DNA from 2 places in the Paucibacter sp. M5-1 genome. Region 1 is predicted to be linked to the other one. Evidence: predicted binding sites of a transcription regulator. Region 1 holds the regulator's gene; the other holds the start of a gene.
What was found. The regulator HrcA, encoded in region 1, represses chaperone genes, less so after heat shock. The targets are predictions, from matches to a motif close to TTAGCACTCNNNNNNNNNGAGTGCTAA.
Positions count from the first base shown of each region.

Region 2: the regulator HrcA is predicted to act here: its motif matches at 1,394-1,420, upstream of rpoH (RNA polymerase sigma factor RpoH).

Region 1 covers NZ_JAPZLM020000001.1:2,414,566-2,424,895, reverse strand. Annotated here, with positions in the region: gene O5M90_RS11335 (tetratricopeptide repeat protein) at 1-1,021, opposite strand, end outside; gene mutM (bifunctional DNA-formamidopyrimidine glycosylase/DNA-(apurinic or apyrimidinic site) lyase) at 1,148-1,990, shown strand; gene mutY (A/G-specific adenine glycosylase) at 1,975-3,006, shown strand; gene O5M90_RS11320 (hypothetical protein) at 3,046-3,354, shown strand; gene rapZ (RNase adapter RapZ) at 3,359-4,255, opposite strand; gene recN (DNA repair protein RecN) at 4,252-5,970, opposite strand; gene O5M90_RS11305 (NAD kinase) at 5,970-6,845, opposite strand; gene hrcA (heat-inducible transcriptional repressor HrcA) at 6,915-7,940, shown strand; tRNA gene O5M90_RS11295 (tRNA-Ile) at 8,017-8,093, shown strand; gene O5M90_RS11290 (response regulator transcription factor) at 8,811-9,497, opposite strand; gene O5M90_RS11285 (helix-turn-helix domain-containing protein) at 10,217-10,330, shown strand, end outside.
Region 2 covers NZ_JAPZLM020000001.1:4,923,562-4,933,891, reverse strand. Annotated here, with positions in the region: gene O5M90_RS23475 (CHASE domain-containing protein) at 1-772, shown strand, start outside; gene O5M90_RS23470 (chemotaxis protein CheW) at 810-1,316, shown strand; gene rpoH (RNA polymerase sigma factor RpoH) at 1,468-2,385, shown strand; gene O5M90_RS23460 (SCO family protein) at 2,437-3,054, opposite strand; gene cyoE (heme o synthase) at 3,051-3,962, opposite strand; gene O5M90_RS23450 (COX15/CtaA family protein) at 3,959-5,065, opposite strand; gene O5M90_RS23445 (SCO family protein) at 5,065-5,709, opposite strand; gene O5M90_RS23440 (SURF1 family protein) at 5,726-6,448, opposite strand; gene O5M90_RS23435 (DUF2909 domain-containing protein) at 6,491-6,703, shown strand; gene O5M90_RS23430 (cytochrome c oxidase subunit 3) at 6,779-7,663, opposite strand; gene O5M90_RS23425 (DUF2970 domain-containing protein) at 7,707-7,946, opposite strand; gene O5M90_RS23420 (cytochrome c oxidase assembly protein) at 7,943-8,548, opposite strand; gene O5M90_RS23415 (cytochrome oxidase small assembly protein) at 8,556-8,669, opposite strand; gene ctaD (cytochrome c oxidase subunit I) at 8,680-10,302, opposite strand.

The DNA of each region.
Region 1 (10,330 bases):
CCGCCTGGGCCAGCAGCAGCCAGGCCTGCTGGCGGGAGTCCTTGTTGCCGTCCTTGTCGTCAAGCCGCTCCAGAAAGGCCTGCAAGGCCTTCTCGGCCGCCTCGGGATGGCGCAGGTCCAGCTCCAGCGCACCCAGCACATACCAGGGCTGGCTGTCGTCCGGCCTGGCCTGGGTGACGATGCGGAACTCGCGGGCCGCGTCGGCGGCGCGCTGGGCGCGTGCCAGCGCGCGGCCGTAGGCCAGGCGCAGATCGTAGTGATCGGGCTTGGCCTGCAGGCGGGCGGCGATCAGGCTCTCGGCCTCGGACCTGCTGGGCAGCAGATCCAGCGCCAGCAGCAGCGGCTCATCGGCCTCGGGGAAGTCCTTGGCGGCAGTCTGGGTCAGGCTCAGGGCCTTGTCCGCCTGCTCGGCGCTCAGCGCCAGCCGGCCCTGCACCAGCAAGGCCATCATGCGGGTGGCCGGCTGTGCGGACGCCGCCTCCAGCACCGGGGCCAGCGCGGTGTAGACCCGCTTGGGCTCGGGTGCGCGCTGGAACAGGCGCGGGATCGAGGCCAGCACCACATTGCGCTGCGGCTCGGGCGTGATCGCCAGCATGCTGCGCAGCGGCGCCACCACTTCCTCCGGCTTGTTCAGCGCCACCAGCAGCTGTATCACCATCTGGTGCGCCTCGACCGAGTCGGGGATGGCTTCGCGCCAGGCGCGGGCCGCGATCAGGGCCTGGTCGCCGGCGCGGGCCTGCAGCGCGATATTGACGACGCGGCGGTAGAGCTCGCCGTCGCTGGTGCGGCGCGCCGCATCGAGCAGCACCTGGAAGGCCACGCCGGGCTGGCCCGAGCGCAGCTCCATCTCGCCGACCAGCAGCTGGTAGAACAGCGGCGCGTCCAGATCGGAGTTGCTGGGCGTGGGCGCACTGGCCGCCGTGCTGGCCTGGGCCAGCGGGCTCAGCAAGGCCAGCACAACAAGGCCGGAGGCCGCCAGCAGCCGGGCCGGGCCGCTCGGGCGAGGGAAGAACTTGGGCATGACAGCTCCTGAGAACAGCGTTCGTGTTGCGCCCACTATGCAAGCGCCACATTGCTGGATTGTTGTTGATTCTAGAAGTGCGCCCTCGGACCAGGGCCATGCCGGCGGCCACTTATCATCCGCGCCATGCCCGAACTGCCCGAAGTCGAAGTCACCCGCCGTAGCTTTGCCGATGCGATCGCTGGCGCGCGCGTGCAAGGGGTGCGCCTGGGCAAGCCGCTGCGCTGGCCGCTGGGCGTGGCCGAGCAGGCGCTGCTGGGCCGCGAGGTCGGCGCGGTGACACGGCGCGGCAAATACCTGTGGCTGCCCTTGCATGGCGGCGGCGAAGGCGCAGGCTCTCAGGGAGGCGGCCTGCTGCTGCACCTGGGCATGTCGGGCTCGCTGGCCTTCCAGACCCGGCCGGCCGAACCGGGGCCGCACGACCATTTCGATCTGCGCACCAGCCAGGGCCTGCTGCGGCTGAATGACCCGCGGCGCTTTGGCGCCGTGGTCTGGTCCGAATCGCTGGAGCAGGGGCCGGCGGCCAAGCTGCTGGCCGGCCTCGGGCTGGAGCCCTTCGACCCGCGCTTCGACGGCCCGCATCTGAAAGTGGGCCTGTCGGGCCGCCGTGTCGCGGTCAAGCAGGCCCTGCTGGCCGGCGACATCGTCGTCGGCGCCGGCAATATCTACGCCTGCGAGGCCTTGTTCCTGGCCGGCATCGACCCGCGCGCCCAGGCCGGCCGCCTCAGCGGCCCGCGCTGCGCACGCCTCGCGGCCGCCGTGCGCCAGGTGTTGGGTGCCGCACTGGAGGCGGGGGGAACAACCCTGCGCGACTTCAAGGACGCCCACGGCGTGGCCGGCAGCTTCCAGATGCAGGCCCAGGTCTATGGCCGCGAGGGCGAGCCCTGCCGGGTCTGCCGCACGCCGATACGCCGCATCGTCCAGGGCCAGCGTTCGACCTTTTTCTGTCCCTCATGCCAAAAGAAATAGTCCTGCCCGCCGACTTCGCCGCTGTGCTGGTGGCCTGGCAGCGCCAGCACGGCCGCCATGCCCTGCCCTGGCAGAACACCCGCGACCCCTACCGAGTCTGGCTGTCGGAGATCATGCTGCAGCAGACCCAGGTGAGCACGGTGCTGGGCTATTACCAGCGCTTTCTCGAACGCTTTCCCAGCGTCGTCGATCTGGCGGGGGCCAGTCTGGACGAGGTGCTGGCGATGTGGGCCGGCCTGGGCTATTACAGCCGCGCACGCAATCTGCATCGCTGCGCGGTGGCTGTGGCTCAGCAGCATGGCGGCCTGTTCCCGCCCAGTGCGGCGCAGCTGCAGGAGCTGCCCGGCATCGGCCGCTCGACCGCTGCGGCGATCGCGGCCTTCTGCTTCGGCGAGCGGGTCGCGATCCTGGACGGCAATGTCAAGCGGGTGCTGAGCCGGCTGCTGGCCTTCGACGGTGATATGGCCAGCAGCGCGCAGGAGAAGCTGCTGTGGCGGCATGCGACGGATCTGCTGCCGACCGCAGCTGCCGATATCGGCGCCTATACCCAGGGCCTGATGGATCTGGGCGCCAGTCTGTGCGCCGCGCGCGCGCCGCAGTGCCTGCTATGCCCGGTCAGCGAGCTGTGCCGTGGCCGCGCCGAGGGCGAACCGACGCGCTATCCGGTCAAGACCAGAAAGCTCAAGCGCGGCCGGCGCGAGAATTGGTGGCTGTGGCTGGAGCATGAGGGTCAGGTCTTGCTGCAGCAGCGCCCTGACACCGGCGTGTGGGCCGGCCTGTGGACGCTGCCGATGTTCGACGACGAGCAGGCGATGCTGAGCCAGGCCCGGCTGGTCGGTGCCGAGCTGGAGGTGATGCCCAGGGTCGAGCATGCGCTGACGCATTTCGACTGGGTGCTGCATCCGCGCCGCGCCGTGCTCGACAGCGCGGCCGTCGTCGGCTCGGGACGCTGGGTGGCGCGTGAGAAGCTGGCTGACTATGCGCTGCCGGCACCGTTGAAAAAGCTGATCGTCTAGGCGTATGCTGCGCCACCGCATTCCATTATCCATCGAAGCATGAAGCCCCTGGTCAAAAGCGCTGTCGAATCCGCCCTGATCGCCCTGCTGGTGGCGGCTTGCTGCCTCTGGTTCCTGATCTCGGCCGGCGCCTCCGAAGACGATGTCAACGGCGCCAAGATGACCTTGCTGGCCCTGGGCTTGGCGGCCAGCCTGATCGCGCACTGGACCTATATGGCGCTGGCGCTCAAGCGCGACGGCCGGCCGCTGCTGGGCTGGATGGTGGGCATGGTGCTGCTGTTCCCGGTCGTCACCGTCGTCGCCCTGGTGCTGATGTCGGCCCGCGACGAGGAATCCCGGGCCGTCTGAGCGACTACTTGGCGTCCAGCTCGCGGTGGCGCTTCAGCACATGGCCGTGGCTGGCGAACTGCCGGGCCAGGGTCTCGACCAGATAGACCGAGCGGTGCTGGCCACCGGTGCAGCCGATCGCAACGGTCAGATAGCTGCGCTGGTCGGCGGCGAAATTGGGCAGCCACTGGCGCAGAAAGCCGCTGATCTGGCCCAGCATCAGATTGACCTCGGGCTGGGCCTGCAGATAGTCGGCGACCGGCGCATCGCGGCCGGTCAGCGGACGCAGCTCGCGGTCGTAATAGGGGTTGGGCAGCACCCGCACGTCGAAGACGAAGTCTGCATCGCTGGGCACGCCATGCTTGAAGGCGAAGGACTCGAACACCAGGGTCAGTGACTCGCCCTTGACCGAGACCAGATCGCGCACCCAGGCGCGCAGCTGGGCCGCGCGCAAGAGGCTGGTGTCGATCACGGTGGACTCGACCCGCAGCGCGGCCAGCAGCTCGCGCTCCAGCGAGATCGCGTCGAGCAGGGCGCGGTGCGCATCCCCGCCATCGCTGCCCGCGTCGCGCTGCCCGCTGCGCAGCGGGTGAGGGCGGCGGGTCTCGGAGAAGCGCCGCACCAGGGTCTCGTCATTGGCGTCCAGAAAGATCGAGCGCACCGCGACGCCTTCGCCGCGCAGCTGCTTGATCAGCGGCAGCAGATGCGGCAGCGAGCCCTCGCTGCGCACATCGACGGCGATCGCGACCCGGCGCTCACCGCGCTGCTTCTCGACCGCCAGGAAAGGGGTCAGCAGCTCGGGCGGCAGGTTGTCGACGCAGAAGAAGCCCGCGTCCTCCAGCGCATGCATGGCCACCGACTTGCCGCCACCGGCCATGCCGGTGACCAGCACCACATCGCTTTGCGGAACTGCGCCACTCATGATTTCGTCGTCCTGTTCTTGATATCTTGCTGGCCGCGCGGTGCGCCCGTCGCCGACAGCGCCAGCATCTCCTGCGCATGGGCCAGGCTGGCCGAGGACAGGCGTTCGCCGCCCAGCATGCGGGCGATCTCCTGCACCCGGGTCTCGCCGGCAATGGCCTGCACCTCGCTGGCGGTGGTGCCGGCGCGCAAGGCCTTGGAGACCAGGTAGTGATGGTCGGCGCAGGCGGCCACCTGGGGCAGGTGGGTGACGGCCAGCACCTGCCGCTCGCGGCCCAGCTGCTTCATCAGCCGGCCCACGGTCTCGGCCACCGCGCCGCCGACGCCGGCGTCGATCTCGTCGAAGATCAGCGTGCCCGCGCCGTCCTGCTCAAGCTGGCTGGTCGTCACCGCGATCGCCAGCGCGATGCGTGAGAGCTCGCCGCCCGAGGCCACCTTGGCCAGCGGCCGCGGCGTGCTGCCGGCATGGCCGGCCACCATGAATTCCACCGATTCAAGGCCGAAGCTCTGCGGCTGGTCCTGCGCCAGCAAGGCCACCTCGAAGGCGCCGCCGGCCATGCCCAGCTGCTGCATCGCCTGCGTGACGGCTGCGGCCAGCTGGGGCGCGGCCTTGCCGCGTTCCTGGCTGACGCGCCTGGCCTCGCGCTCGAAGGCACTGCGGGCCGCAGCCAGGCTTTTCTCCAGCGCGGCCAGATCGCTGGCCTCGTCCAGCGCCGCCAGCTCGGCCCGCCATTGCGAGAGCAGGGCCGGCAGCTCGGCCGGTGGGCGGCGGTAGCGCCGCGCCAGGCTCATCCAGGCCGACAGGCGCTCGTCCAGCTCCTGCAGCCGCTCGGGCTCCAGATCGGCGCCGTGCAGATAGGTGGACAGGGTGTGTGCCGCATCGCGCAGCTGGGCCTGCGCGCCCTGCAGCGCCTCGACCGCCGGTGCCAGGCGCGTGCTGTCGTAGTCCAGCACCTGCTGCAGCTTGTCCAGCGCCTGCTCGGTCAGGCTCTCGGCACTCTGTTCGGCCTCGCCGGAGCCGCCTTCGATGGCCTCCAGCGCGGCTCGCGCGCCCTCCATCAGCGCGGCGGCATGCGAGAGACGCTGGTGCTCGCTATTGAGCTCGTCCCACTCGTCGGCGCCGGGCGAGAGCTTGGCCAGCTCGTCGATCTGCCAGGCCAGGCGTTCGCGCTCGCGGCCCAGCTCGCCCGAGCGGGTCTGCGCGGCCTCCAGTCGTTCGCTGAGCTGCTTCCATTGCGCATAGGCCTGGCCCAGCGGCGCGCTGTCGAGGCCGGCGAAAGCGTCCAGCAGCGCGCGCACCGAGGCCGGGCGGGTCAGGCCTTGCCAGGCATGCTGGCCATGGATGTCGAGCAGGCTGTCGGCCGTCTCGCGCAGCTGGGCCACGGTGGCGGCGCTGCCATTGATCCAGGCGCGGCTCTTGCCCTGGGCGTCGATGACGCGGCGCAGCAGCAGGCTGTCGCCCTTGTCGAAGCCGGCCTCGTCCAGCCAGTTGTTCAGCCGTGCCGGGCAGTCGAATTCGGCACTGATCTCGGCCCGCGCCGCGCCTTCGCGCACGACGCCGGCGTCACCACGGCTGCCCAGCGCCAGCTGCAAGGCATCGACCAGGATGGACTTGCCGGCCCCGGTTTCGCCGGTCAGCACGGCGAAGCCGCCGGCGAAGTCGAGCTCCAGCTCCGGCACGATGACGAAATCGCGCAGGCTCAGTCGGCGCAGCATCAGGACACTCCCTCGTACCAGCGCAGCTTGCGGCGCAAGGTCGCGTAATAACTCCAGCCCTGCGGATGCAGAAAGCAGACCTTGTGGGCCGAGCGCCGCACCGTGATGCGGTCGCCGTGCAGCAGGCTGGCCAGGCTTTGCATATCGAAATTGACGCTGGCATCGCGGCCGGCCACGATCTCCAGCCTGACCTCGCCGGTATCGGGCAGCACGATGGGACGGTTGGACAAGGCATGCGAGGCAATCGGCACCAAGACCCAGCCGGCGATGCTGGGGTGCAGGATGGGCCCGCCCGATGAGAGCGAGTAGGCGGTCGAGCCGGTGGGCGAGGCGACGATCACGCCGTCGGCCCGCATATTGGCAACGAACTCGTCGCCCACGTCGACCTTGATCTCCACCATGCTGGCCGTCGCGCCCCGGCTGACCACCACATCGTTGAGCGCCAGGCCCGAGAAGATCACCTCGCCATCGCGCCAGACCGCGCCTTCCAGCATCGCGCGCTGCTCCATCTCGAAGTCGCCGGCCAGTATTGGCGCCAGCGCCTCGCGGAATTTTTCCACCGAGATGTCGGTGATGAAGCCCAGCCGGCCCTGGTTGATGCCCACCAGCGGCGTGCCATAGCGGGCCATCTCGCGGGCAAAGCCCAGCATCGTGCCGTCACCGCCGACCACGATGGCCAGGTCGCAGCGCGCGCCCATCTCCTCGTTGGACAGGGCTTCGAAGTCGGTAATGCCGGTGTTCAGCGCGGTGTCGCGCTCCAGCGAGACATCCAGCCCCAGGCCGGTCACGAAGTCGGCAATTTCCTCGAGTACCGGGCGTATACCCCGGGCCTGATGCTTGCCCACGATCGCGACATGTTGAAAACGCTTGGCCATGCGCAGAATTACACCACAGCGATGTGAACACCCGCTGACTCGGGCGCGGTAGTCCGTACAATGAAAACCATGCTCGACGAGCGCTCCAAATCACTGCTGAAAACCCTGGTCGAACGCTATATCGCGGACGGCCAGCCCGTGGGTTCGCGCACGCTGTCCAAGGCCTCGGGCCTGGAGCTGAGCCCGGCGACGATACGCAATGTGATGGCCGACCTGGAGGAGCTGGGTCTGATCGCCAGCCCGCACACCAGCGCCGGCCGCATCCCGACCGCGCGTGGCTACCGGCTGTTCGTCGACACCATGCTGACGGCCCAGCCCGCCTCCATCGTCGGCGCCGACCTGCGACCCATCGAAAGCTCGCAGCTGCAGCCCGACCAGCCACAGCGCGTGATCGCCAGCGCGGCCCAGCTGCTGTCCAATCTGTCCAGCTTTGTCGGCGTCGTCACCGCGCCGCGCAAGCCCAGCGTGTTCCATCACATCGAGTTCCTGCGCCTGGGCGAACGCCGGGTGCTGGTCATCATGGTCTCGCCCGACGGCGATGTGCAGAACCGCGTGATCTTCACCGCGCAAGACCTGACCCAGCCCGAGCTCGCCGAGGCCAGCAACCGGCTCAACGCCCACTATGCCGGCCTGAGCCTGGAGGCGGTGCGCGAGCGCATCAAGAGCGAGGTCGATGCGCTGCGCGGCGAGATCGGCCGGCTGATGAGCGCGGCCGTGCAGGTCGGCACCGAGGCGCTGGAGCATGAGGAAGAGCGCGTCGTGATCTCCGGCGAACGCAATCTGCTGACGATGCAGGACTTCAGCAACGATATGGGCAGCCTGCGCCGCCTTTTCGATGTGTTCGAGCAGAAGACCCAGCTGATGCGCCTGCTCGATGTCTCCAGCCGCGCCGAGGGCGTGCGCATCTATATCGGTGGAGAGAGCCAGGTCGTGCCCTTCGAGGAACTGTCCATCGTTTCCGCCCCCTACGAGGTCGACGGCCAGGTGGTCGGCACCCTCGGCGTGATCGGCCCGACCCGCATGGCCTACGACCGCATGATCCAGATCGTCGACATCACCTCGCGGATGGTGACGAACGCGCTGTCGCAGAAGTAGGGCGCGCATCGGACAAGCGCCGCAAGCGCGCCTATACAATGCGCGGCTTCCGGTGCAAGGCCGGTACTCCCCCAGGGGGCCGTTAGCTCAGTTGGTTAGAGCAGAGGACTCATAATCCTTTGGTCGCAGGTTCAAGTCCTGCACGGCCTACCAGTTTTACAAGGATTTTATCGATAGTGGTCACCAACATTTCCTGGCCGGTTTTTGCTGGTGCCAGTCTGGTGCCAGTTTTGAATCGATTGCCTCGGGTGTGTAGTCACCGCTTCTCGACCCCAGGAATCTTGTTTCGGCTGCTCCTAGGGTTGCTGAAAATTGGCTGAAAATCAGTGTCCGTCCAGCCCGAGTGTGGGTGCACTGGCGATCATGGCCAAAGCGACAAGCGATGCGCCGCGCTCGGTGATTCGCCGCGAGCGAGTCACCGTCGATCTACGCCGATACTGGCTCGGTGCTGAATGCCATCGCGCAGTCCCTGCGGATGCCAGTTGCCACCCTGGTCAGACCGCCACTTGCTGAATGGGTTGGATGTGCACCCGGTCACCATTCAAGTGATGGCTGCTGATTCTTCCCGCGTTCGTTGACCCCGTGAACTTGAGTACCGTTCTTGGTCAGATCAAGGCTGATTGTCGTAATCTCTATGGCGGTTGCTCCTTCCGATCGAGTGGCTACCGACACATCCACTGTGGCACTTCGATGCCGTCTACGGGCGGGGGCGTCCATCCCATTGCACACAGTCGTTAGTCCCTGGCGTCTCGCGGCTCATAAGCCAAGGCGTAGAGACGGCCCGCGCTGCGCCTACGCTTCGCCTCTCATGATGAGCAACGTCATTCAGAATCATGCCCACCGCAAGCGCGGTGAGCCAGCGATCTGATCCTACTGGTGAGATCGCCCTGCAGCGGCTATCGAAGTGTGCTGACCGTATAGAGCTGCGGCCGGACGCAGCGGCGAGTGAGGCCCCAGTAGCCCTTGTTCAGCAGCCGCGACGATTGCCTGCGTGCGGCTGCGTGCGCCTAGCTTGTCCTGTATCGCCCTGGCGTGGGCCTTGACCGTACCTAGGGCAATGTCGAGCTCCGATGCAATTGATTTGTTGGACATGCCATCTGCAATCAAGCGCAGAATCTCCCGCTCCCGCATGGTCAATGGCGTACGCGTCAAGCTCTTCGCCACAAGCGCTGCGGCGACTTCGCAAATGTAATGAGAGCCGCGGCCTACCATGCGCACTGCATCCACGAGTTCGTTCAGTCCGCAGTTGCCGAGCAGATAGCCGCTAATGCCGGCTTGCAACGCAGTGCGTACATCGGACTCGCTATTGCGCCAGGTGATGACGACCACGCCCGGGGACCGCCGGGCTGCTGATGAGTGGAACCTCTGGTGATGCGCCCATGCCATGCCGCTCTCGTAGTCGCCAATCACAACTTCGACATCCGGAAATGATGAGCCTTCCGGAGCCGCTACAACTTCGATTCCTGGCGCCGAAACCAACGCAGCGTTGATTCCGACCGCGAGGAGAGGGTCGTTGTGGCGAGGAAGTGCACGAAGAGGTTGGAAGATTTTGGTCATGGCTGAATCTTGAGATGCTTGTCTGATCGGCATACTCTAGGCGTGGGCCCCGCCCAACGGTGGCAAAGCCGGTTAATCAGTGTTAAGCATCATTCACTGCGCCCGCAGCGGACCTTTTTCTGCTCGGGGGGGGCGGAGCGTTCCGCCACTCTAAAATTGCTGAATCGTTACCCTGAGTAGCAGCTCACGCGTTGCGATGACGATCGAATCCGCCCTATATACCGGTCCTACAATTCGAGGCAAAGCTACCCAGCGTTTGGCAACGTTAACTTATAGAGGGCCGGCAGCAGCCCAGGCGGCCGTGCTACCTGGGGCGTCAGGAGCTGATTAATTGATCGTTTTTCACTGCGCTTCGGGGCCTCTCCAGCCGCGCTCAGAGCATGCACCATCGGTGCTGCAGGGTTCAAGGAGCTTGCAAGCCAGCATGACGCTTTTCTGAAAGTTGCCTGATCGCTTCATCTACTGCTGAATGGCTCCCGCACATGCAGAACGAATCTGAACTACCCGAAAACCTTGTTAGTGTGACCATGGCTGGTCGAGACTGGAATGGCGTTCGTGTTGAGGTGACGGAGTTCACTTGCGCAGGGCGTGTCTTGCATCGACTACGGAACGAAAGTAGTACTCGACTTGGCGCGATCTTGGAAGAGGTCGGCCCGGGGCGTTGCGAGCCAAGACTGAAAGCAAGTGCGCCGTGTCCGGTCCAATACAAACCTCAGCACATGCATTTTGCCCCTGCTGGACTGGAGCTCTGGGGCTTCACGCCAGATTCACGCTTTGTCAAAGACGTCGGTCTGAGTTTTGATGCCGCAGCTTTACGGGCTCGCGTTGGCATC
Region 2 (10,330 bases), 2.5 Mb from region 1:
AATCCGCCAGGTGCTGACCAATCTGCTCAGCAATGCCGTCAAGTACAACATCGAGGGCGGCAGCATCACCATCGGCACGCAGCGGGTCGATGCGCTGAGCGTCGAGCTCAGCGTCAGCGACACCGGCCTGGGACTCAGCCCGGCCCAGCTGGCCGCGCTGTTCCAGCCCTTCAATCGCCTGGGCCGCGAGCACAGCGGCACCGAGGGCACGGGCATCGGCCTGGTGATCTGCAAACGTCTGGCCGAGCTGATGGGCGGCGCCCTGACGGTCAGCAGCGTCGAGGGCCGGGGCTCGCGCTTCGCGCTGCGCCTGCCGGCCGCGACCGAGGCCGGCCCGGAGATCGGCGCCAGCGCGGCGCCGGTCGCCGAACCCGCGTATGCCGAGCCCCGGCGGGTGGTCTATATCGAGGACAACGCCACCAATGTCGAGGTGATGCGCGGCATCCTGGCACAGCGACGACAGATCCGGCTGGAGGTTCATGCCGATGGCCGCAGCGGCCTGGCCGCCGTGCTGGCCGATCCGCCCGATCTGCTGCTGCTGGACATGCAACTGCCCGACACCACCGGCCTGGCCCTGCTGCAGGCCTTGCGTGCCGCGCCGCAATGCGCGGCGCTGCCGGTGGTGGCGGTGTCGGCCAATGCCCTGCCCGACCATATCGAGCGCACCCGCGCCGCCGGGGCCCAGCACTACCTGACCAAGCCGGTCGAGGTGCGCGAGTTGCTGGATCTGCTGGACGAGTTGCTGGGCGGCATCGGGCCGCAGGCAAAATAAGAACTTCCCGCCAACCGTATTCAAGGTCCCGCCGCTCATGAGCTCCAACGCACTGGCCCCTGCCCCGTCCACCGCCCTGCTCGCCGCCGACGCCCGCTCCGCACGCGCCAGCGGCCAGTACCTGAGCTTTCGCATCAGCGCCGAGGAGTACGGCATCGACATCCTGAAAGTCCAGGAAATCCGCTCCTACGAGGCCCCGACCCGGGTCGCCAACGCACCGGCCTTTGTCAAGGGCGTGGTCAATCTGCGCGGCGTGATCGTGCCCATCGTCGACCTGCGCCTGCGCCTGGGCCAGGCGGCCGAGTACAGCAGCTTCACGGTCGTGATCGTGCTGAATGTCTGTAACCGGGTGGTCGGCATCGTCGTCGACTCGGTCTCCGACGTGCTGGAACTGAAGGCCGACGAGATCATGGCCGCCCCCGAAGTCGGCTCGGCGATCGATACCCGCTTCGTCACCGGCCTGGGCAAGGTGGCCGAACGCATGCTGATACTGCTGGACATCGAAGGCATGGTCGGCAGCCCGGATTTCGGCCTGATCGACTGAGGCCAAGCTCCCCATGTTAGTACCCGCTTACGCGGGGATTGTTCATGAATATGAACTGCAGCATTGACCCCAGCGGTTTAGCACTCTTTTGTGGGGAGTGCTAATATTGGCCCCGTTGGAGCCATGGGCTCCGTTTGGCTGAGGACATTCAATGACCACACCTACCGCACTGGCTGTTCGTGACCCCTGGGCTCTGCTGCCCTCGCTGGGCAATCTGGATGCCTACATCACGGCCGTGAACCGCCTGCCGATGCTGACCCCGGAGGAGGAGCTGTCCTTCTCGCGCCGCCTGCGCGAGCACGGCGACCTGGAGTCCGCCGGCCGCCTGGTGTTGTCGCATCTGCGTCTGGTCGTGTCGATCTCGCGCCAGTACGTCGGCTATGGCTTGCCGCAGGGCGACCTGATCCAGGAAGGCAATGTCGGCCTGATGAAGGCAGTCAAGCGCTACGACCCCGAGCAGGGCGTGCGCCTGGTCAGCTATGCCATGCACTGGATCAAGGCCGAGATCCACGAGTACATCCTGAAGAACTGGCGCATGGTCAAGGTCGCGACGACCAAGGCCCAGCGCAAGCTGTTCTTCAATCTGCGCTCGATGAAGCACAGCCTGAAGGAAGACGCGGCCGAGGGCCAGACGCACCGCAACACGCTGACCGAGGCCGAGCTCGAGCATGTGGCGCGTGAGCTCAACGTCAAGCGCGAGGAAGTGCTGGAGATGGAGACGCGGCTGTCGGGCGGCGATGTGGCGCTGGAACCGCAGACCGACGACGACGGCGAGAGCTTCGCGCCGATCGCCTATCTGGCCGACGACAGCCAGGAACCGACCCGGGTGCTGGAAGCCCAGGCACGCGACGACCTGGCCGGCAACGGCATCAGCCGCGCGCTGGCGGTGCTGGATGACCGCAGCCGCCGCATCGTCGAGGAGCGCTGGCTCAAGGTGAACGACGACAGCTCGGGCGGCATGACCCTGCACGAGCTGGCGGCCGAGTACGGCGTGTCGGCCGAGCGCATCCGCCAGATCGAGGTCGCGGCGATGAAGAAGATGCGCAAGGCGCTGGCCGAGCCGGCCTGAGCACCTTCACCGCCCCTTCAAAAAGCCCCTGCTCGCAGGGGCTTTTTTCATTCAGGCCTTCTCGGCCAGCAGCAGCTTCAGATCATCGGTCAGCGCCTGAGCGCCCGAGCCATAGCGCGAGAACACCCGCACCCGGCCTTGCGCATCGAACAGAAAGCTCGCGGCCGTGTGGTCCATCGTGTAGGAGCCCTCGGTCTTGCCCGGCACCTTGGCGTAATAGACCTTGAACTCCTTGGCCACCGCCTTGGTCTGCTCCTCGCTGCCGCGCAGCGCGACAAAGCTCGGGTCGAAGCTGGCCAGATAGGCTTTCAGCAGCGCCGCGGTATCGCGCTCCGGATCGACCGTGACAAAGATGCCCTGCACCCGCTCGCCGTCCGGGCCCAGCGCCTTCTTGACCTGGGCCAGCTCGGCCATCGTGGTCGGGCAGACATCGGGGCACTGCGTGAAGCCGAAGAACACCACCAGCACCTTGCCCTTGAAGTCGCCCAGCGTGCGGGGCTGGCCGTCCTGATCACTCAGATTGAGCTGGCGGGCATATTCAGCACCGGTCAGGTCCACGCCCTTGAAGGCCGGCTTGGCGGTGTTGCCGAAGCCGAGCTGGTCGCAGCCGGCCAGCAGCAGGGACGAAGAGACGGCGGCGAGACCGAGCAGGAGATGGCGTTTGTTCATGACAGCAGGGGCATCAGGTAGTGGTCCAGCAGCAGTGCGGCGAACAGCAGCGACAGATGCCAGATCGAGAAGCGGAAGGTGGCACGCGCAAGCTCGTCCGAGTAGTGGCGCCAGAGTTTCCAAGCATAGCCACAGAAGCCCAGGCCCAGCACGACGGCCGCCACCAGATAGATCCAGCCGCTCATGCCGGTCAGAAAGGGCAGCAAGGTCGCGGCCAGCAGGATCCAGGTGTAGAGCACCACCTGCAGCTTGGTGTAGTCGGCGCCATGGGTGACCGGCAGCATCGGCAGGCCGGCCTTCGCATAGTCCTCGGCGCGGTACAGGGCCAAGGCCCAGAAATGCGGCGGGGTCCACAGAAAGATGATCAGGCACAGCATCAGCGCCTCGGGGCCGACCTCGCCGCGCAGCGCCGCCCAGCCCAGCACCGGCGGCATCGCGCCGGAGGCGCCGCCGATCACGATGTTCTGCGGCGTCGCCGGCTTCAGTATCACCGTGTAGATCACCGCGTAGCCAACAAAGGTCGCAAAGGTCAGCCACATCGTCAGCGGGTTGACCCAGAACCACAGGATGGCCGAGCCCAGCGCACACAGCACGGCCGAGAACGTCAGCGTCTGCGCCCGGCTCAGCTGTCCCTTGGCAGTGGCGCGCCAGGCGGTGCGCTTCATCTTGGCGTCGATCTGCTCCTCGATCAGGCAGTTGAAGGCGGCCGCCGCGCCGGCCACCAGCCAGATGCCGGCGGTGGCCGCCAGCATCACACCCCATTGGGCGCTGCTGGGCATGCCGGGCACGGCCAGCGCCATGCCGATGACGGCGCAGAACACGATCAGCTGCACGACGCGGGGCTTGGTCAGCTGATAGAACTGCTGGAAGCGCGAGGCCGGCAGCGCGGAAGAGGAGGCTTGGGTCATGGCGAGGGTCGGGCCGCCTGAGACAGGCGTGCCAGCATAAAACTCAGCAGTGTCAACAAGGCGGCTGCGCCGCCGGTATGGGCCAGGGCCGCGACGATGGGCCAGTCCAGCACCACATTCGACAGCCCGCTGATCAGCTGCCAAACGGCAAGCAGCAGCAGGCGGTGCGACCAGCGGCGTGAATCGGCAGAACCACCACGCCACAAGCGCCATGCCAGCAGGCCCAGCACCGCGAAGACGATCAGCGCGCCGATGCGATGCACCATATGGATGGCGGTCAGGGCGGCAAAGGGCAGCCAGGCGCCGTCGGCCCCGACGCCCAGCTCGCGCCACAGCGTGAAGCCCTGCCCGAAGTCCATCGCCGGCCACCACTGGCCGGCATGGCATTGCGGGAAGGCGTCGCAGGCCAGGACCGCGTAATTGGTGCTGACCCAGCCGCCCAGCGCCACCTGGGCGATGGACAGTGCCAGCAGCAGCCAGGCCGCGCGCCGCAGGCCGCTGCTCAGCACCAGCGGCTTGTGCTGATAGCCCTGGGCCTGCCAGGCCAGCAGCATCAGCAAGCCCATGCCGCCCAGCAGATGCAGGGTCACGATGGCCGGGAACAGCTTCATCGTCACGGTCAGCGCGCCGAACGCGCCCTGCATGCAGACCCAAACCAGGGTCAGCGTGGCCCACCAGGGCGAGACCTGCAAGTTCTTGGCTCGCCAGCTCATGATGCACAGCACCAGGATCAGGAAGCCGACGCCGCTGGCCAGATAGCGGTGGATCATCTCGACCCAGGCCTTGCCATGCGTGACCGGGCCGGTCGGCATCGCGGTCTGCGCCGCATGGATCTCGTCCTTGGCGCCCAGGGGGCTGGCGCTGCCATAGCAGCCCGGCCAATCGGGGCAGCCCAGGCCCGAATCGCTCAGGCGCGTGAAGGCGCCGAAGATGACCAGGTCGAAGGTCAGGAACAGGGTCAGCAGGGTCAGCGCACGCAGGCGCTGCTGCGGCGTCGCGCCCTTGGAGCGCAGCGCCAGCCACAGCAGCGGGCCTGCGCCCAGCAGGGCACCGGCCAGCAGCAGCTGCCACAGAGGCGACAGATCGATCAGCTCGGTCCCCATCAGCGCCCCGGCTTGTCCCAGCTTGCGTTGGCCTTCAGCACGCGGTTCAGATCGTTCTTGAGCTTGCCGGGCACAGGATCGACCGGCGAGCGCAGCATCCATCGGCCCATCGGGTCGATCAGATAGAAGTGATCCTGCAAGACCTGACCCTGGGCCGGCTTGAGCCAGGCCTGCAGCTGCTCGCGCGGCGCGCGCAGCACGGTCACCGGCACGCCGGCCGCCAAGGCCTGCTGCAGCTCGGGGCGCAGCGGCGCGTCATCGGGAATCAGCAGCAGCTTGTCGACCTTGTCGCGCTCCTTGCCCAGCATCTCGCGCAGCTGGCGCTGCATATAGAGGCGGTCCTCGCAGGCCTTGGCGCAATTCGAGTCCTGCACCAGGGTCAGCAGCCACTGCCCCTTCAGCGACTCGGCCGCCACCGGCCGCCCGGCCAGATCGCGCAGCGCCAGCGCGGCCGGCAGCTCGACCGTCGGCTCGATCAGATCGCCGTAGGGCTTGCCACTGAGCTTGAGCACATAGAAGCTGAAGTAGGACGCGATCACCGGCGCTGCGCAGGCCAGCACCACCAGCAGCATGCTCAGCCGGCCGGCGCGGGTGCGCTGCTGGGCGGCCATCGCGCCCGGGTCGGGCAGGCTGTGCACGCTCATCGACAGGGGCTCGCTGTCAGGGCGAGCGGAGGCGGGGGCGGACGAGTTGGAACCAGACATAAAGACCCAGGAACAGCGCAGCGAGCGCAAACCATTGAAAGGCGTAACCGTAGTGCTTTTGCAGGCCAGCCTGCGGCACCGGCCAGTCGCGCAGCAGGCCGTCATCGGCCGCATCGGCCTGCTGGATGACCGTCAGCGGCAGCAGCGGCCGGCCGATCTCCTGCGCATAGGCAGCGGAGCTCAGATTTTGCCGGATCGCGCCGCTGGCCGGCGCCGGCAGCTCAAAGGCCCTCGATGGCGATGCCGCCAGGCGCCCGCTCACCTCGACCGGATCGGCGCTGCTGCGCAACGCCGGCACCTGCGCGAGCTGCCGCTCGTCGCGCGCCACCCAGCCGCGCTGCACCAGCACGGCCTCGGCCCGGTTCTCCAATTGCAAGGGCGTCAGCACATAAAAGCCGACCCGGCCATTCATGGGCCGGTTGTCGAGGAATACCGTCCGGTCGGCCAGCCAGCGCCCGCGCAGCAACACCCGGCGATGCAGCTGGCCCTCGGCCTGTGCCGGCGCAACGGCCAGCTCGGCCGCCGCCAGCGGCGGCAGCGCCCCGCGCTGATCGAGCGCGGCCTGCCAGGCGCGCTTCTGCGCCGCCCGGTCCAGCTGCCAGAAACCCAGGCGCGCGGCCAGGCCCACCGCCAGCACGGCGGCCAGCAGCACGACCCAGCGACGGCCGGCCGCCGTCATGGCCTCCCCCCGCTGGACAGCCCGGTGGAATAATCAGCAGCCATGAAAACCGTTTTTCTGCTCGCCTTCATCGGCATCCTCGGCGCGCTGGCCGCTGCCGGCCTCTTCATGCTGCGCAACAGCGGGGGCAAGCCGCGCGGGATGGCACGTGCGCTAGCCGTGCGGGTGGGCGTGTCGGTGGCGCTGTTCCTGTTCATTCTGCTGAGCTACTACATGGGCTGGATTCAACCGACCGGGGTGCCGCTGACACGCTGACGGCCACGCCAGCAAGCAATGAAAAAGCGCCGCTGCTAGCGGCGCTTTCATTTCAGCGCGAGGCCGCGCCCATCATCACATCCAGTAGACGACGACGTACAGGCCCAGCCACACGACGTCGACGAAGTGCCAGTACCAGGCCGCGCCCTCGAAACCGAAGTGGCGGTCCTTGGTGAAGTGGCCCTTGTGCAGGCGCAGCGTGATGAACAGCAGCATCAGCATGCCGACGAACACATGGAAACCGTGGAAGCCGGTCAGCATGAAGAAGGTCGAGCCGAACACGCCGGAGCTGAGCTTGAGGTTCAGGTCGCGGTAGGCATGCATGTACTCGTAGCCCTGCACGAACAGGAAGACGATGCCCAGCAGCACGGTGGCCCACATGAAGGCGATGGTCTTGCCGCGCTTGCCGTCCAGCATCGCGTGGTGAGCGATCGTCAGCGTCACGCCCGAGGTCAGCAGCAAGGCGGTGTTGATGGTCGGCAGCGGCCAGGGACCCATGGTCTGGAAGGGCTCGACGATGCCGGCCGGCGATGCCGTCATGCCGGCCGCCACGCTGGGCCACAGGGCCTTGAAGTCAGGCCACAGCAGCGCATTCTCCAGGCTGCCCAGGCTCGGCACCGACTGGATGCGGGCCCAGTACAGCGCGCCGAAGAAGGCGGCGAAGAACATCACTTCGGAGAAGATGAACCAACCCATGCTCCAGCGGAAGGAGACATCGATGCGGTCGCTGTAGAGGCCGCTCTCGCTCTCGCGGATAGCGTCGCCGAACCACTGCGTCAGCACCACGGCCCACCACAGCAGGCCGAAGCCCAGCGAGTAGGCACCCCAGTCATGCCCGTTGATCCACTGGCCCGCGCCCAGGATCACGAAGAACAAGCCGATGGCTGCCATGACCGGATGCCGCGAGGGGCCGGGCACAAAGTAGTAGGGGGTCTTCCCCGCCGTGGTCGCTGCCGACATATTTTTCTCCTCGAACTTAATCTCTGTTCAGTTCCGCTGACTCTCAGGCGCCGGCCACACCGCTGCCGATCACCCAGTTGACCAGCAGCACCAGCACCAGCACAAACATCAGGGCCCCGATCACCCCGGCGATGATCACATGCACCGGATTGAGCTTGGCCACATCTTTTTCATAGTCGGCGCCGCGCCGCACACCGAAGAAGGCCCAGGCAATCGCCTTGACCGTCTGCAGGAACGAGGCCGGCCGCGCCGCCGCTTCTTTCAGATCCTGACCGGCTTTCACAGCTTGGCCTCCGGCTGCACCAGCGCCTGCTGCTGCCCCTTGCCCGCCACCTCGAAGAAGGTGTAGGACAGGGTGATGGTCTTGACGTCCTTGGGCAGCTTGGGATCGATCACGAAGGCCACCGGCCATGCCTTCTTCTCGCCCGGCTGCAGCGTGTACTCGTTGAAGCAGAAGCACTCCAGCTTGTTGAAGTGGGCCGTGGCCTGCTTCGGGGCATAGCTGGGAATCGCCTGCGCCGACATCGCGCGCGACTGGATGTTCTGGAACTCGTACATCACCGTGGTCAGCTCACCCGGATGCACCTCCAGATGCCTGACGGCCGGCTTGAAGTCCCAGGGGCCGCGCGCATTGGCGTCGAACTCGATGGTGATCTTGCGGCTGTAGTCGATCTGGCTGTTCTTGACATCCTCGGCGCGCAGCGCATGCTGACGCTCCGAGAGCGACAGCACATTGATGCCCAGCGCGGTGCAGATGGCGTTGTAGACCGGCACCAGCGCGTAGCCGAAGCCGAACATCAGCGCCACCACCAGGCTCAGCTTGCCGACCAACTGCAGATTGTCTCTGCGCAGCGCGGCGGCGAGCATGTCGAGGCGGCTTTTCATGGCGATCTCAGGCGCCCAGCATCAGGATCTTGGCCGTGAAGCCGATGGCGAACATCGCCGCCACCGAGGCCAGGATCAGGGCCAGGCGCAGATTCTTCCTGCGTTGCTCAGGCGAGTTCATCGTTCAGTCCTCAGCCAATCACCTTGGTGGCGCTGGCATTGAGCCTGGGCGGCTCCTCGAAGGTGTGGAACGGGGCCGGCGACGGCACTTCCCACTCCAGGCCTTCGGCGGCTTCCCAGGGCTTTTGCGGCGCCTTCTCACCCTTGCCGCGCATCATCGGCAGGACCACGAACAGGAAGAAGTAGACCTGCATGAAGCCGAAGCCGAAGGCACCGACCGAGGCAATCGCGTTGAAGTCGGCGTACTGCATCGAGTAGTCGGCATAGCGACGCGGCATGCCGGCCAGACCCAGGAAGTGCATCGGAAAGAAGGTGATGTTGAAGGTGATCAGCGAGCCCCAGAAGTGGATCTTGCCGCGGGTCTCCGAATACATCACACCGGTCCACTTCGGACCCCAGTAATAGACGCCGGCGAACATCGAGAACAGCGAGCCGGCCACCAGCACGTAGTGGAAGTGCGCGACGACGTAGTAGGTGTCCTGCACCTGGATGTCGATCGGCGCCATCGCCAGGATCAGGCCGGTGAAGCCGCCCATCGTGAACACGAAGATGAAGCCCACGGCCCACAGCATCGGGGTCTCGAAGGTCATCGAACCGCGCCACATCGTGGCCAGCCAGTTGAAGATCTTCACGCCGGTGGGCACCGCGATCAGCATGGTCGCGTACATGAAGAAGAGCTGGCCCGTCACCGGCATGCCGGTGGCGAACATATGGTGGGCCCAGACGATGAAGGACAGGATCGCGATCGAGGCGGTCGCGTACACCATCGAGGCGTAGCCGAACAGGCGCTTGCGGGCGAAGGCCGGCACGATCTGGCTGACGATGCCGAAGGCCGGCAAGATCATGATGTAGACCTCGGGGTGACCGAAGAACCAGAAGATGTGCTGGTACATGATCGGATCGCCGCCGCCGGCCGGATTGAAGAAGCTGGTGCCGAAGTGACGGTCGGTCAGCGTCATCGTGATCGCGCCGGCCAGCACGGGCATCACCGCGATCAGCAGGTAGGCGGTGATCAGCCAGGTCCAGGCGAACATCGGCATCTTCATCAAGGTCATGCCCGGAGCGCGCATGTTCAGGATGGTGACGATGATGTTGATCGAACCCATGATGGACGAGGCGCCGAGGATGTGCATCGCGAAGATGCCGGCATCCATAGACGGGCCCATCTGCAGCGTCAGCGGCGCATACAGCGTCCAGCCGGCGGCGGGGGCGCCGCCGGGCATGAAGAAGCTGGCGACCAGCATGATCGCGGCCGGAATCATCAGCCAGAAGCTGAAGTTGTTCATGCGCGCGAAGGCCATGTCCGACGCGCCGATCTGCAGCGGGATCATCCAGTTCGCGAAGCCGACGAAGGCCGGCATGATGGCGCCGAACACCATGATCAGGCCGTGCATCGTGGTGAACTGGTTGAACAGCTCGGGGTTCACGAACTGCAGGCCGGGCTGGAACAGCTCGGCACGGATGGCCAGGGCCAGCAGGCCGCCGATCATCAGCATCGTGAACGAGAACAGCAGGTACAGGGTCCCGATGTCCTTGTGGTTGGTGGCAAACACCCAGCGCCGCCAGCCCGTCGGGGCATGGTGGTCGTGATGGTCATGAACGTCGTGACCGTGATGGTCGAGCACTGCACTCATCTTGCTTTCCTTTTTTCGACGTCCGGGC